One region of the Micromonospora musae genome, then DNA from elsewhere that is predicted to be linked to it. Evidence: riboswitches for the same ligand, from Rfam matches in the RefSeq annotation. Region 1 holds a riboswitch; the other holds the start of a gene.

Region 1 (7,691 bases):
GGCCCTTGCCGAGGTAGTTGCGGAACCCGTCGACGGTCGGCTCCATCGCGGCGAACGACTCGACGTCGGTCTGCTCCTGCGAAGCGTCGGTACGTCCCGCCGTGAACGGCACCTCGACGTCGACGCCGGCGGCCCGGGCGGCCTGCTCGACGGCGGCAGAACCGGCGAGGACGATCAGGTCGGCCAGCGAGATCTTCTTCCCTCCGGCCTGGGTGGCGTTGAACGCCTCCTGGATCCCCTCCAGGACGCCCAGCACCCGCGCCAGCTCGTCCGGGCTGTTGACCTCCCAGCTGTTCTGCGGCTCGAGGCGGAGGCGGGCGCCGTTGGCGCCGCCGCGCTTGTCGCCGCCGCGGAACGTCGACGCGGACGCCCACGCGGTGGAGACCAGCTGGGACACGGAGAGGCCGGAGGCGAGGATCCGCGCCTTGAGGGCGGTGACGTCCTCGGCGTCGACGAGCTCGTGGTCCACTGCCGGGATGGGGTCCTGCCAGATCAGCGTCTCGGCGGGGACCTCCGCGCCGAGGTAGCGGACGACCGGGCCCATGTCGCGGTGGGTGAGCTTGAACCAGGCCCGGGCGAACGCGTCGGCGAACTCGTCGGGGTTCTCCATGAAGCGCCGCGAGATCTGCTCGTAGACCGGGTCGACGCGGAGCGCGATGTCGGTGGTCAGCATGCCGGGGGCGTGCCGCTTCGACGGGTCGTGGGCGTCAGGCACGGTTCCGGCACCGCCGTTGTGCTTGGGCGTCCACTGGTGCGCGCCGGCCGGGCTCTTGGTGAGCTCCCACTCGTAGCCGAAGAGGTTCCAGAAGAAGTTGTTGGTCCACTTCGTCGGCGTGGTGGTCCAGATGACCTCCAGGCCACTGGTGATGGTGTCCGCTCCCTTGCCGGTGCGGAAGCTGTTCTTCCAGCCGAGGCCCTGCTCCTCGATGGGGGCGCCCTCCGGCTCGGGGCCGACGTGGTCGGTGGTGCCCGCACCGTGGGTCTTGCCGAAGGTGTGGCCGCCGGCGATCAGGGCGACGGTCTCCTCGTCGTTCATCCCCATCCGACCGAACGTCTCGCGGATGTCCCGGGCCGAGGCGAGCGGGTCCGGGTTGCCGTTGGGGCCCTCGGGGTTGACGTAGATGAGGCCCATCTGCACCGCGGCGAGCGGCTGCTCCAGGTCCCGGTCCCCGGTGTAGCGCTCGTCGCCGAGCCAGGTGGTCTCGGGGCCCCAGTAGACCTCCTCGTCCGGCTCCCAGACGTCCTCGCGGCCACCGGCGTAGCCGAAGGTCTTGAAGCCCATCGACTCGAGGGCGACGTTGCCGGCGAGGATCATGAGGTCGGCCCAGGAGAGGCTCTTGCCGTACTTCTTCTTGACCGGCCACAGCAGGCGGCGGGCCTTGTCGAGGTTGCCGTTGTCCGGCCAGCTGTTCAGGGGTGCGAAGCGCTGCTGGCCGGCGCCGGCACCGCCACGGCCGTCGCTGATGCGGTAGGTGCCCGCGCTGTGCCAGGCCATGCGAACGATGAACGGGCCGTAGTGGCCGAAGTCGGCCGGCCACCACTCCTGCGAGGTGGTCAGGGCCTGCGCGATGTCCTGCTTGACGGCGGCCAGGTCGAGGGACTTGAACGCCTCGGCGTAGTCGAACTCCACCCCGAGCGGGTTCGCCACGGCCGGGTTCTTGGCGAGGATCTTCAGGTTGAGCCGGTTCGGCCACCAGCCGCGGTTACCGCCGCCCTGGGTCGGGTGGGGGGCGCGTCCGTGCGCGACCGGGCAGCGTGACTCGCTGCCCGCCTCCGCGTCGTGGACGACGGCGTCGTGGTTCTCGGACATCGGGTTCCTTCCGTGCTTACTTCTCAGGGGGATCAGGTGTTGCTCGGGACGGACCGGCCGGGGCGAACGGCCCCGGTGGCCGGCCTGGGTCTCGCCGATCGTGGAGCCGTGGTCGTCGGCGGCGGTCAGGCCGGTTGCGGGTCCGGGTCGGGGCACGAATGCGTATGCACCGCGCGCCCGGGAGTCTTCTTCGTTTTCTGGAATCAGTCAAGATAATGGGCTGGACGTCACTCGGCCTGCCCTGCCGACGCCGGTTGGGAGTCCTTCCGGATCCTCGACGGCCCGCATAGGGTGAGGGCCCGGCGAGAGGATCATGCATGGACGCGGCGCAAGCCATCTCGTTGGTGGCGAACTGGATCCGGTCCCACGGCCTGGACTACCCGACCGAAGGACTGGCGGCGGATCGCTTCGAGGCGGGCTGGAGCGTGTACGCGCCGGTCATCGTCGACGAGAGTGACCCGATGGCGTTCCTCGACATGCCGGTGGGGCGGTCGGTGTTCCTGGTCGGAGACTCCGGCCGCATCGAGGAGGTCTCCTCCTCCGTCCCTCCCCAGGCGGCGCAGGACCGGTTCACGACGCAGGAGATCGCGAACGCGCACGCCTCCGCCGGGTCGGACGAGGCACAGTTCATGGCCGAGTTCGAGCGGGCGTTCCACCAGGCCGCGGCGGGGCATCCGCCGGCCGTCAGCAGCTTCACCGTGGTCGACGGTTCACCCGACGAGGCCGCCATCGCCGCGGAGGCGTCCCGGCTGCTCGAGCCGATCGCCCAACAGCTGGCCCAACTCGGACCGCCCGGCTGGGACCGGCTCTCGGCGGAATTCGCCTTCACCGTCTCCGCCGAGGTCGCCCAGCTGTGGTTCTTCTCCGGCGACAGGTCGGCGGCGGCGCCCGTGCCGTTGAGCATCGGCGAACTGGTTCGCCACCAACGCGACGTCGCCGCGCAGATGCCGGCCGGGCCGTGGTGGCGGCTGCTGCTGACCGTCACGAACCGCGGTGTGCTGACCGTGGAGTACGACTACGGCGACCAGCCCTTCCCCGACGACCAACTGTTGACCGCCGACCACTACCGCAACGACCTGGCCGCCTACCCCCGCCCGCGGGTACCGGTCTGGCTCGCCGGATACGTCGCCGGGCCCGCCGCCCAGGGACGCGATCCGCAGCGGGCGGCCGCCGCAGCCGCCACCGGCCGCAACGGCGTCGCCGTCGACGGCGTCCCCCAACTGGCGGACGTCTGGGCCCGATGGGCGGCGCTCTCCGCCGTGTACGTCGGCGTCAGGTCGGATTGGGGTCCGCGGATCTTCCCCGGCCACGCCTGGTACGAGAGCGACCGTCGCAGCGGCTCGGTCCTCTTCGTGCTCCCCGGTGAACGCGCGGTCCTCTCCGGCGGGAAGTGGGACTCTCCCCTGCTCGAAGCCGCCTACAACGGCGGCCGGCCGCTGCCCGACCTCTACTCCGGAGCGCCCGCCTGGGTCACCGACAGCGTTCTCAACACCCGCAACCGCAATGGGCTGTTGACGTTCTGCCTCTGGTGGGTCGGTGGCCGCTGGCACCGGGGAGCCACCGACACGTCCGGTGAACTCGACGTGCCCCTTCCGCCGGTCCGGAGTTTCGACGAGACGGTGCGCGCGATGACCAGCCAGACCGGTCCTGGCACCGACCCCGCCTGCGCGGCCCTGCTGACCGCCATCGGTAACGGCGGGGCGACCGCGCACCACGTGGCGGCGCTCTTCACCCGCGTCCCCGGGGCCGATGTCGGCGCCGCCGTCAACCAGCTCAGCCTCGCCGGGCTGCTGACCGCCTGAGCGCCGCCGACTGCTCGGCGTTCAGGCGGCTCAGGGTCGGCCGGACCGCTCGGCTGGACGGCGCGGTGGACGACGAGCCGCGGCCGTCGGGGTCGGTCGGACCGACCCCGACCACCCACGGCCGGCGACCCGGATCCGGAGATCAGGAAGCCACGCGCTGCGGGCTCAGACGGCGAGACGCTGACCCGGGAAGATCAATCCCGGGTCGTCGCCGACCACTCGCTTGTTGCGCTCGTACAGGGCGTGCCAGCCGCCGGCCACGTGCTGCGCCGCGGCGATCTCCGAGAGGGTGTCCCCCGGCTTCACCACGTACGTCTCGCCGCCGGGGGTCGACGTGTCGTGCTGCCGGGTGCCGGTGGTGGACTTCGTCTCGCCGCCCGAGGGGCGCTTCGACGCGCCGGTCGACTTCGACGACGTCGAGCCCCCCTCCTTGCCGCAGGTCGGCCACGCGCCGATGCCCTGACCGTCGAGCACCTTCTCGGCGATCGCGATCTGCTCGGCACGGGAGGCGAGGTCGGCGCGGGCGGCGTACTTCGTGCCGCCGTACCCCTCCCAGGTGCTCTGGGAGAACTGCAGGCCACCGAAGTAGCCGTTCCCGGTGTTGATGTGCCAGTCGCCGCTGGACTCGCACTGGGCGATGGCGTCCCAGTTGACCGCCGCCTGTGCGGGGGCGGCACCGAAGAGCGCGACGGCGCCGGTGATCGCGCCGGCGGCCAGGGTGCCCACGGCGAGGCGACTGGCGGTGACGGCACGGTGACGGGGATGGTAGGCAGATGCCATTGGTTTCCTCCACGCCGACGAGGTGAGCTGTCGGGTTCGGACTGAGGAGCCCGGCCGCACGATGGGCGGCTTCACCCCGAGGCGCCGCCCTGACCTGGGAGGCGGGCGACGCCGGGAAACGGTGGGTCCCCCGCTCCTGCCCGGGTGACGTTCCGACGACCGGCGGCAGGATTTGGCGTTACCGGTCGCGGTGTTCGCGTCGGCGAACCCGACCGACGCTAGGCACCATTCGCGACGATTGCCCACTTCCTGTGAAGTTCTTCACCGGGTCGCGCGGGGCGGCCGGCGCTCGAGTTGCGCGCCTCGCCCGGCTGTGCGGCAGTGACGAACCGGACGCTTCCGGCGGGACCGAACCGTCCGACAGGGAGGATGGTCACGACCTGCCCACCGAACGACGACCAGACGTGACATCGCCGGTCGCGCCGCGCGAATCAGATCGCCAGCAGCCGACCAACTCCCGGCACCCCCGACATGTCAAACAGATGCGCATGCTCTGATGTCTTCATGATCAATCCAACTCCCCTGATGAATCTCGTCGCCGGTGTCTGGGGCTTCAAGACTCTCGCCGTCGGCGTCGAGCTCGGCCTGTTCACCCGGCTCGCGGGCGGGCGCACCATCACCGTGGGCGAGGCAGCCGCCGAGTTCGGTCTGGCCGAGCGCCCGGCGGACATGCTGCTGGCGGCGTGCGCCTCACTCGGCCTGCTGGAGCGCTCCGGCGCGGGCTACCGCAACTCCGAACTCGCCGAACAGTTCCTGGTCGAGGGGCGCCCGTACTACTTCGGCGGCCAGATCCGCTACTCCGACCTGCGTACGTATCTGCCGTGGCATCGAATCTCCGAAGCGCTGCACACGGACCGGCCGCTGACCTGGGACCCGCAGAGCCAGCAGTCGATGTTCGATACCAGCGACCCGGAGATGATCAGCCAGTTCTGGGACGCGATGTACTCCACGTCCAGCTTCACCGCGCGGGCCCTGGCCGGCGCGTACGACTTCGGCGCGCACCGATCGCTGCTCGACGTCGGAGGCGGGGCTGGAGCATTCCCGATCGAGCTGTGCCGGACCCTGCCCGAGCTGCAGGCGACCGTGCTCGACCTGCCGCATGTCTGCGTACGAGCCGAGGAGCGGATAGCGGCCGCCGACCTGAGCGACCGGATCGGCACCGTCGCCGGTGATTTCCTCGCCGCCCCCGCACTGCCGCAGGGATACGACGTCATCCTGCTGAGCATGATCCTGCACGACTGGGACGAGCCCACGAACCGGGCGTTGCTGGCGAAGTGCCACGCCGCGCTGCCACCCGGCGGGGCTGTCGTCATCTGCGAGCTGCTGCTCAACGACGAGCGCACCGGCCCGCCGTCGGCGGCACTGATGGGCATGAACATGGTGGTCGAGACGGAGGGCGGCCGTAACTACTCCCGCGCCGAGTACGCGACCTGGCTCACCGACACCGGTTTCGTCGACATCCGCACGGTGCTGTTCGACGCTCCGGGCGCCAACGGCGCGGTGGTGGCCCGCCGGGCCTGACCGCGGGACGGTGGGTGCGGCGGCCGGATGCTTTCGCCCGGCCGCCGCCGGGCCCACGCGCCTGCGCCACCGGCGATGACCGTACGGCACCAGGACACTGCGGACGGTGATCCGCGGTGGTCATCGGGGCGTACCTCCCGTGATGACTGCGACAGGTGGGCGGTCAAAGCTGGGGTGGACCGGGCCGCGTCGGCAACAATCCGGAACGGAGACCCCGGCAGCTCAGCGCCCAGCCACCGGGGTTTACCGGGGGGAGACAGTGGTGAAGGTAGGGCGGACACGAACCCGAGGGGGACAGCCATGTCCGAAACAAGCCGTAGCGAGGCCGTCACAGATCGCCCTGACGAGGTGACCGACCCGCTGCTGTGGAAGCTCGCGCTCGAGGTGGCCGACGCGCACGAGCCCGACGGCGAGGGCGGCTGCCGCAACCTGCTGTGCGCCGGTGAGCCGTGGCCGTGCACGGCGTGGAACAACGCCCAGCGGGCGCTGAGCGCGGCGCAGGGTGGCCCGGCCGGTGAACCCGCCGTCGCGGTCACCTACAACTCCCCCGCCGCCTGGTCCGGTGTCCCGATGCCGCCGGCGAACCGCCGCACCGCGGCGTGAGGCGGGGCCGCGCCGTCCCGTAGCGCGGCCCGGGAGCGCCGTCGGCGTCGAAATATGAGGTGCGGGCGCGGGGGCGGGGCCCCTACCGTGCGGCCGTGACCATCGACATCGCCAGCCTCGCCGAGCGGCCGGAGCTCGCTGCCCTGCTCGACGAGGACTTCGACGGGGCGTGGCCGCCGTTCATGCTCTGGGATCCGATGGGCTCGGTCTACTACTGCGTCGCCCACGAGCTGTATCCGGAGTTCGTCTTCGCCGCCGTCGATCCGGCGGAGCCGGGCCGGGCGGTCGCCCGGGCGTACGCCGTGCCGCTGCGCTGGACCGAGCCGGAGCTGCCCGACGGCGGCTGGGACCGGATGATCCAGCGCGCCACCGTCGACCGACTCAGCGGCGCCGAGACCAACATCGTCTCCGCGTTGGAGATCTGCATCCGGCCCGACCGGCGCGGCGGTGGGCTCTCCGCGCTGATGCTGGACGCCATGCGTCGGGCCGCCGCGGAGCAGGGGTACGACACGTTGGTGGCGCCGGTGCGGCCGAACGGCAAACACGCCCAGCCCGACCTGCCGATGACCGAGTACGCGAGGCGGGTCCGCCCGGACGGGCTGCCGGTCGACCCCTGGCTGCGGGTGCACGTACGCGCCGGTGGACGCATCGAGCGGGTGGCGACGCGGTCGATGACGATCTCCGGCACGCTCGCCGACTGGCGGCGCTGGACCGGCCTGCCCTTCGACACGAGCGGGCCGGTGCGGGTGCCGGGTGCGCTCGTACCGGTGCACTGCGACGTGGCGCACGATCACGCCGTCTACGTGGAGCCGAACGTCTGGGTCCGGCACCGCCTCTAGCTCCAGCTCAGCAGAGCGTGGCACAGACGTGGCGGTGTGGCCTGGCCAGGCCGCACCGCCCGGTGCTTGCTCGTGCTGTCACCGCAGTGCGCGCAGCAGACTTTAGGGTCTGTTTCATGAGACCGTGCCCGGCTGCGCCGGCCCCAAGCGACGACCGGCCGCGTTGGAGGTTCGTCCGGATACCACACCGGTATCCGCACGAACCTCCGCCTCGCCGGACCGCCGCCTGGGCCTCGGTTCGCTCGGGCGAGCCTCATGAAACAGACCCTAGGCCCGGTTGAACCGGGCTGCCCAGTTCCGCAGCAGTTCGAGCAGCTCGGGCGGGTCGAGGACGCG
Region 2 (7,691 bases), on a different contig from region 1:
GAGAAAACCGTCCTCTACCAGTTCCTCGTCGAGGTGCCGCAGGCCGCCGCCATCTGGTCGGCCCTGCTGGTACTGGCCCTGATCGTGCTCACCGTGCTGGTCGCCCGCCCCGAACGCGACCGCCCGGAGGACGACCGGAGCGCCCCGACCGTGCCGTCCGACCGGGAGTTGGCGACGGCCGAGGCGACAGACCTGCGCCGGTACGCCGAGGAGGTGGCGGTCGCCGCCGCGGGCGCGGCGCAGACCGCCCGACGGAGACGGGACGCGTGGTCGACCGCCCAGGCCGATCTGGACCGGGCCTGGGCGGCGTACGACGAGGCCGACAGCGCCGCCCGCCGGTTCGCCGGCGCGGGCGCCCTGCCGACGCCCCGCACGCCCCACACCCCAGCGGAGTACGCGGCCCGGGAGCGGCACCTGCACCGGGCGGCCACGGCGGCGTACTGGCGGGGCGATCTCACCCTGCGCCAACTCGGCGACGTCTTCGGACACCGCGACGGCTGGGATCCCCGTCTGCACCCGGTCGAGCAGGAGGTGCGCCTGGCCCGGGTGGTCCGGGACGGCCGGCTGGCCGGATACCGGGCCGCTCAGGAGCGGGAGCGTCGCGCCTGGCGGGACGCCGAACTCGCCGCCGAGGCGGCCCGCGCGCTGGCCACCGAGGCGTACGCGGCGGCGGTCCGCGTCCGGCCGGGCCGGTCGACGGCGACCCGGCCGGCGAGCACCGCCCCCGCCCGCCTGGTGACCGCCCGTTGGCACCCGGCGAGGGTCGGCTGACCGGGCCGCTCCCCGACCGACTCGTCTCCTGGAAGATCGGGCGGCCCGGTCGTCCGGACCCCGCACCTCAGGGTGGGAGTTGATCGCCGTGCCGGCGGATGTCGGTCGAATTCCGCCGGCAACTCCGTGAGCCCGGTCACAACGGCCCGGAAACGGTCAGCGGGTCCAGCCGGTTCGAATCATCCCGGCCCTTTGACAAGGTTGTCGTCGGCCCGTCCTGTTGCGCCCCCCGAACGCCGCCGTAACTGCCCGTCCCATTGAGTCCCGTCAGCGGCCAAACGCCCGGAAAAATTGTCAGACGGAACAGGTTTAAGCAGGTGGCGAAGGGTTGGCAGGCTCCTCGTCGACCAGTAGTGTCGGCCCGTCCGGTGCGGTACCCGATCGCAAGAGGCGACGCCGCGCCGACCCGCCTAATCGTTGTTCTTCACGAGCCGGGGACCCACATGTACGTCCGGGGTGAATCCGCGAGCCACGGCCCGCGGTAGGGCGATCTTCCCGCCCGAATCCGTCAGCTAACCCGGTAGGCGGTGCCGGAAGGAGTTCCATCCCTGTGGTGCACGAACCCACCCCTCGGCCGTCCCCGAACCTCCACGGCGCCCCGGTGCCCGCGCTCGCCCGCCTCGTAGCGGCGAGCTGATCCGGCACCCGCGTCACGCCGCCCGGTCCACCGGGCGATCCCCTGAGCGATCCACCAACCGCACGCGGACCAGGTCCGCGCGGTGACGCCTACCCGATTCCCGGTACGGCGGCCGGTCGCTCACCCCCGAACCGTGGAGGAACCGTGAAGCACACCCTGAAGCGTCAGCTCCGTCGCCTGGCCGCCGCGCGGCCGTACCAGATCGCCGCCGCCTCGGCCGCGGCGCTGGTGCTGGCGACCACCACCGGCGCCCTGCTCAACGGCGCCGACGAGGCGCCCGCCGCGCAGCGCGCCTCCGCCGCGGTCGCGGCCGAACTGCGCAGCGACGCCGGCATCGCCTCGCTCAGCGAGCAGCAGCCCACCACACCGGCGGCCGACTCGCCCACGGCCAGCTCGCCCACCGCCGGCGCACCGGCGGCGAAGAAGGCCGCGAACCCCGACCTGACCCGCAAGCCGACCCCGCCGAAGCCGCCGTCGAGCAAGGTCCTCGACTACGACTACCAGGCGCAGACCACCTTCTACTACTGCGGGCCCGCCGCCACCCGCAACGCGCTCAGCGCCACCGGCATCGAGCGCGGCCAGGACGACCTCGCCACGCAGCTCGGCACCACCGAGATGGGCACCAACTCCGCCGAGGACACCACCCGGGTGCTGAACGCGGTGGTCAAGGGCAACCCGTACAAGACCACCATGTTCCCGACCGCGCCGCGTCCCGCCCAGATGGACCGGCTCCAGGCCGACATCGTCCGCGCCATCACCGACGGGCGCGGCGTGGTCGCGAACATCGTCGGCGACGCCGTCGACACCGACGGCGGCTGGCACTCCTTCGGCGGCGGGCACTACATCGCCGTCGTCGGCTACCGGGACCAGGGCCGCACCGTGAAGATCGCCGACTCGGCGAACCCGGCGGTGCCGTCGTACTGGATCACCACGATCGACCTGGCGAACTGGATCACCTCCCGCGGTTACTCCGCCTGACGATCGCGTTCACCTCGGGCGCCGGCACCTGATCAAGGGGCCGGCGCCCGTCGTCGTACCGGATCTCCACCCTCGCCCTGCCGACGCCGCGATGGCAGACTGCGTCCATGACCGACGCCGGTGCCCGTACGCCCGGCCGGCCCGCGCTCCTGCTGCTGCACGGCATGGGCGCGACCGGCGAGGTGTGGCTGCCCTGGGCGGCCCTGCTGGAACGCCGGTGGGAGGGGCGCTGGCTGGCGCCGGACCTCGCCGGCCACGGCACCTCACCACCGCTGCCCGCCTACGACTTCGGCACGCTGGCCGAGCGGGTGGCCGAGGCGCTCGCACCGGACGACCGCCTGATCGTGCTGGGGCACTCGCTCGGCGGCGTGGTCGGCCTGACGCTCGCCGCGCGGGACGCCGGATTACCGGTCGCCGCTGTCGTCGGGCTCGGCATCAAGGCGGTCTGGTCCGGCGCCGAGTTGGCGAAGGCGCGGGAGCTGGCCGCCCGTCCGGTCGCCTGGTACGCCGACCGCGACGCCGCCGCCGAGCGCTACCTGCGGGTCTCCGGGCTGGCCGGACTGGTCGCCCCCGACGATCCGAGGGTGACGGCCGGGCTGCGCCAGGTGGATGGGCGCTGGCGACTGGCCATGGACCCCGCGGCGTTCGCGGTCGGCGAGCCGGACCTGTCGGCGCTGCTCGCCGCCACCGACGTGCCGATCCTGCTGGCGCGCGGCGAACACGACCCGTTGGTCACCGACGCGCAGCTGCGGCGCTACGGGGTTCCGGTCGCCACGCTTGCCGGGCTCGGCCACAACGCCCACGTCGAGGACCCGGAGGCGGTGCTGGCGCTCGTCGAGTCGTACCGCTGAGCGGCCGGCCTCAGGCGGTCGGCAGGGGTGCCGCCTCCGCTGCGGCCGGCCGGCCGACGCGCGGCGTCGGCGTCCGTCCGGCCGGCTCCAGCTCGCGCCGGGCGGCGGCGAGGAAGGCCTCGGCGTACGACTCGGCCGGGAAGTCGCCGAGGTAGCGTCGCCGGGTCTCCCAGCGCTGCGCGGAGAGCGGGTCGGTGTCGAGCAACCGGTCCAGCACCTCGTCCAGGTCGGCCATGTTCCGGCGCAGCACGTACCCGGCGGCCGCCAGCGGGAACCGCTCGGTGAACGCGTCGCCGTCGGCCCCCATGTCCGTCACCGCGAACGGCTTGCCGGAGTAGAGGTAGTCCGAGATGACTCCGGAGACGTCGGAGACCAGGGCGTCGGAGCGGTTCACGCACTCCACCAGGCTCAGGTCCCGGCTCGCGGCCGCGCCCCAGAGGTGCTGCCGGCCGGTCCGGGCCCGGTCGGCGGCGAGCAGCTCGGTCAGCCGGCCGAGCTGCCGGGCGGACGCCGGGTTCTGCGTGGTGTACGGGTGTGCGCGCAGGATGACCGTCGCGCCCCGGTCCAGCAGCCGCCGCAGCAGCGGCTCGGCCACCGGCAGCGAGCAGTAGTCGGCGTCCGCGTGGTGGCCGGTCCAGGTCGGGGTGTAGAGGACGGTGCGGGGGGTCAGCGCGGGCAGCCGCTCGGTGCGAACCTCGATCGACTCGACCTGCGGGCGGCCGACCACCACGAACTTCTCCGCCGGGATCTCCACGCCGACGCGCGCGTACCGCTCGATCGCGGCCTGCCCGGCCACGAAGATCCGGTCGAAGATCGCGGAGACCGGGTTGGCGCTCGGCGCCTTGTCGCTGTCGCCGTGGTGCAGCTGCACGTGGGTCAGCTGGGTGAACCGGATGAAGTGGCTGTTCTTGGCGCCGTGGTTGACGTAGAACGCCGCCTTCAGGCTCGGCACCAGCACCTCGTCCAGCGCCCGCAGGGTGGGGCAGTAGACCACCGGGGCGGTGGTGGCGGCGGCGACCGGCGCCAGGAACTCCGGCTCGCGGAGCACCACCAGGAACGGGCGGCCGATCCGCTCCAGGTACGGCAGCCACATGGTGACCTGGTACTCCGACCCGGGCGGTGCGGAGAAGTAGAGGACGAACTCCGGTTCGTACGCGCGCAGCGCCCGCGCCGTCGCCCCGCCCGACGCGGACGGCCGGAAGCGTCGCCGGGCCAGGTCCGCCCCGACCGCACCGGCGCCGGCGCCGACCAGCACGGCCGCCACCAGCGCCGTCAGCGCCGGCAGGGTCGCCGCGGCGGCCAGCGCCACCACGGCGAGCAGCCCGAGCAGCGCGTCGCCGAGGTGCGTGGCGACCAGCGGGGCCCAGGACCGCACCGGCAGGTTCGCGGTGCGGACCTCCAGGTCGCCGGCCTGCCGCAAGGGCCCGACCAGCAGCACCAGCCCGAGCAGGGCGAGCGCGGTGGCGGCCAGCGCCGGGTCGAACCCGTGGTCGAGCCGTCGTGCGTACGCGACCAGCACGGCCGCGGCGATCAACGTCGTCTCGGCGGCGGTGTCCGCGCCGGGACGGATCCGCCGCTCCACGGCCGCCGCCGCGAGGGCGGCGACCGCCAGCGCGAGGCCCCAGCCGGTCGCGCCGGTCAGCGCGGCGGTGAGGAAGGCCAGTACGGCCAGCCCGATGCTCAGGCATCGAGCGATCAGCTTGCGGAACAGGTCACCACGCATGTCGCTCCGTTCAACCGCCGTTCGCGGTCAGCAGACGTTCGACGTCAGCCGGCGGTCGCCGGGGTGGCGGTCGTGCCACCGTCGGAGGGCACCGCCTGGGCCGGGACCGTCTGCGGCGCCTCGCCCTGCGGCCGGCGTACGTCGATGACCTGCCCGGTGAGTTCCGAGATCAGCACGTCCAGCGAGGCCTGCGCCACCGCCTCGGCCGAGAGCAGGGTGTGCTCCGGCTCCTCGCCGAAGGCCCGGGTACGCATCGGGGTGGCCGTCCGCTCCGGGTTGACGCAGTTGACCCGGACACCGACGTCGGCCCACTCGTCGGCCAGCGCCTGGGTGAGGTTGACCAGTGCCGCCTTGGTGGCCGAGTAGAGCGCGTAGCGCGCCCGACCCCGGGTGTACGAGCTGGAGGTGTAGAGCAGCAGCTGCCCCTTGGTCTGCTGGAGGTAGGGCAGGGCCAGGCGGGCGACGGTGACCGGCCCGACGAAGTTGACCTGGAGGACCCGGTCCATGGTCTCCTCGTCCATCTCGGCGAGGTTGCCCTTCTCCAGGACGCCCGCGGTGACCACCACGTGGTCGATCCGCCCGGTCGCTTCGAACGCCGTCTTCAGCGCCGCCTCGACGTCCTCCGGCCGCTCGACGTGGGTCTCCGTGCTGCTCCGGCTGAACGCGAAGACCTGGGCGCCGTGCCGGCGGGCCAGCTCGGCCAGGTCGTGGCCGATGCCGTAGCTGCCGCCGAAGACGACCACGGTCCGCCCGGTCAGCTCCTCGCGGTAGCTGCGGTGGTCGGCGAGCCGGGGCACCCGCGCGGCGGCGAGCTGGAAGAGCTTGTCCGCGAGGTGGACGTCGACCGGGTGGGTGACCTTGATGTTCTCGTCCGAGCCGTCGATCACCTTGATCGGCGTGCCGGGCAGGTAGTGCAGCACCACGCCGCAGTCGTCGGTGGCGGCGAAGTGCGGGTCGCCCTCGGCCAGCCGGTACGCCTCCCGGATGGTGCCGGAGCGGAACGCCTGCGGGGTCTGGCCGCGGCGCAGGGAGGAGCGCACCGGGATGTCGGTGATGCACTCTTCCTCGTCCACCTGGATGATCGTGTCGGCCGACGGGATGGCCACGTCGACCGCCGAGTAGGTCCAGAGGGCGTTCACGCACTCGCGGACGATCCGGTGGCTGACCAGGGGCCGTACCGCGTCGTGGAAGAGGATGTTGCAGTCCCCCTCGCCGACCGCGTCGAGCGCGATGCGGGTGGTCTCGTTGCGGCTCTCGCCACCCTCGATCACCTTGCCGACCTTGCGGAAGCCGGCCTTGTCGACGATCTCCTGCGCCTCGCCGACGTGGCCGCTGGCCATCAGCACGATGATCTCGTCGATCTCCGGCGCGGACTCGAAGACGGCCAGGGTGTGCTCGATGATCGGCTTGCCGGCGATCTTCAGCAGCTGCTTGGGGATGCCGAGCCCGAGGCGGGTACCTGTCCCACCGGCGAGGATCACAGCCACTGTCCGCGAGGGGCGCCAGGGTGCCGGATTCTCCGGGGCGGCGTCCGGGCCAGTGGTGTGGTCCTGCGTCATTGCCGATCCTCACTTCCAGGCTTGCGTTAACGAGAAATTCCGCCCAGGCGGCGACGGGATGAACCTTAACGCGTCAACTTCGGCGCCCCAACGGCGGCGACGGGGCGGCCGCACCCGTGCAGGTGCGGCCGCCCCGTCGCCGGATCACTTGCCGTTGGCGAACGCCTCGTACGCCCGCACGACCTCGTCGGTGGGTCCGTCCATCCGGAGTACGCCTGATTCCAGCCAGATCGTCCGTTCACACGTGTCCCGGACCGAGGAGAGCTGGTGGCTGACCAGGAAGACGGTTCCGGCGCTCTCCCGCAGTTCGCGCACCCGCTGCTCGCTGCGCTTGCGGAAGCCCTTGTCGCCGGTGGCGAGCGCCTCGTCGATGAGCAGCACGTCGTGCTTCTTCGCCGCCGCGATCGAGAAGCGGAGCCGGGCCGCCATGCCCGAGGAGTAGGTGCGCATCGGCAGCGAGGCGAAGTCGCCGCGCTGGTTGATGCCGGAGAACTCGATGATCTCCGGGGTCTGCCGCTGCACCTCGGCCGGGGACATGCCCATCGCCAGGCAGCCCAGCACCACGTTCCGCTCGCCAGGGAGGTCGTTGAGCAGGGCCGCGTTCACCCCGAGCAGCGACGGCTGGCCCTGGGTGTAGATCCCGCCCCGGTTCACCGGCAGCAGGCCGGCGATGGCGCGCAGCAGGGTGGACTTGCCGGAGCCGTTGCTGCCGATCAGGCCGATCGCCTCACCCCGGTACGCGGTGAAGCTGACTCCCTTGACCGCGTGCACCTCCCGGATGTTCGGCTCGGAGGTGCGGGTCATCATCCGGCGCAACGCGGCCACCGGGCTGCTGGCGCCGCTGGCCCCCTTGTGCACGCGGTAGATCACGTGCGCGTCGTCGACGACCACGGTGGGGATGCGTTCGCGGATCTGCGGGAGCGTGAGCGTCGCATCGTTCGACGCCTCGTTCAGCTCAGCCACGGCCGTACTCCTGTTCGCCGCGCCAGAAGTAGAGGTAACCCCCGACGCCCATCACGATCGCCCAGCCGGTGGCGACCAGCCACAGCTGGGGAAGGGACGAGTTGAGCACCGGCGCCTCCTCCAGCAGCGCGACCCGGGCCAGCTCGATGTAGACCAGCATCGGATTGAACTCGACCAGCTTGGTGGCCCAGCCGGGCAGGCTCTTCTCG

Evidence for each region. Region 1 has a riboswitch for cyclic di-AMP ahead of D7147_RS22055 (LysM peptidoglycan-binding domain-containing protein). Riboswitches for the same ligand answer to the same signal wherever they lie in the genome.
Region 2: another riboswitch for cyclic di-AMP. It lies ahead of D7147_RS26860 (C39 family peptidase); the one in region 1 lies ahead of D7147_RS22055 (LysM peptidoglycan-binding domain-containing protein).

The regions. Positions count from the first base shown of each region.
Region 1 is NZ_RAZS01000008.1:6,447-14,137, reverse strand. Features, by position in the region: gene katG (catalase/peroxidase HPI) at 1-1,810, opposite strand, end outside; gene D7147_RS32735 (hypothetical protein) at 2,128-3,612, shown strand; gene D7147_RS22055 (LysM peptidoglycan-binding domain-containing protein) at 3,778-4,392, opposite strand; cyclic di-AMP (ydaO/yuaA leader) riboswitch at 4,390-4,580, opposite strand; gene D7147_RS22050 (methyltransferase) at 4,897-5,913, shown strand; gene D7147_RS22045 (hypothetical protein) at 6,214-6,516, shown strand; gene D7147_RS22040 (N-acetyltransferase) at 6,612-7,355, shown strand; gene D7147_RS22035 (helix-turn-helix transcriptional regulator) at 7,623-7,691, opposite strand, start outside.
Region 2 is NZ_RAZS01000012.1:46,495-54,185, reverse strand. Features, by position in the region: gene D7147_RS26865 (hypothetical protein) at 1-771, shown strand, start outside; cyclic di-AMP (ydaO/yuaA leader) riboswitch at 1,169-1,313, shown strand; gene D7147_RS26860 (C39 family peptidase) at 1,553-2,386, shown strand; gene D7147_RS26855 (alpha/beta fold hydrolase) at 2,494-3,237, shown strand; gene D7147_RS26850 (CDP-glycerol glycerophosphotransferase family protein) at 3,248-4,960, opposite strand; gene D7147_RS26845 (bifunctional cytidylyltransferase/SDR family oxidoreductase) at 5,005-6,519, opposite strand; gene D7147_RS26840 (ABC transporter ATP-binding protein) at 6,664-7,473, opposite strand; gene D7147_RS26835 (ABC transporter permease) at 7,475-7,691, opposite strand, start outside.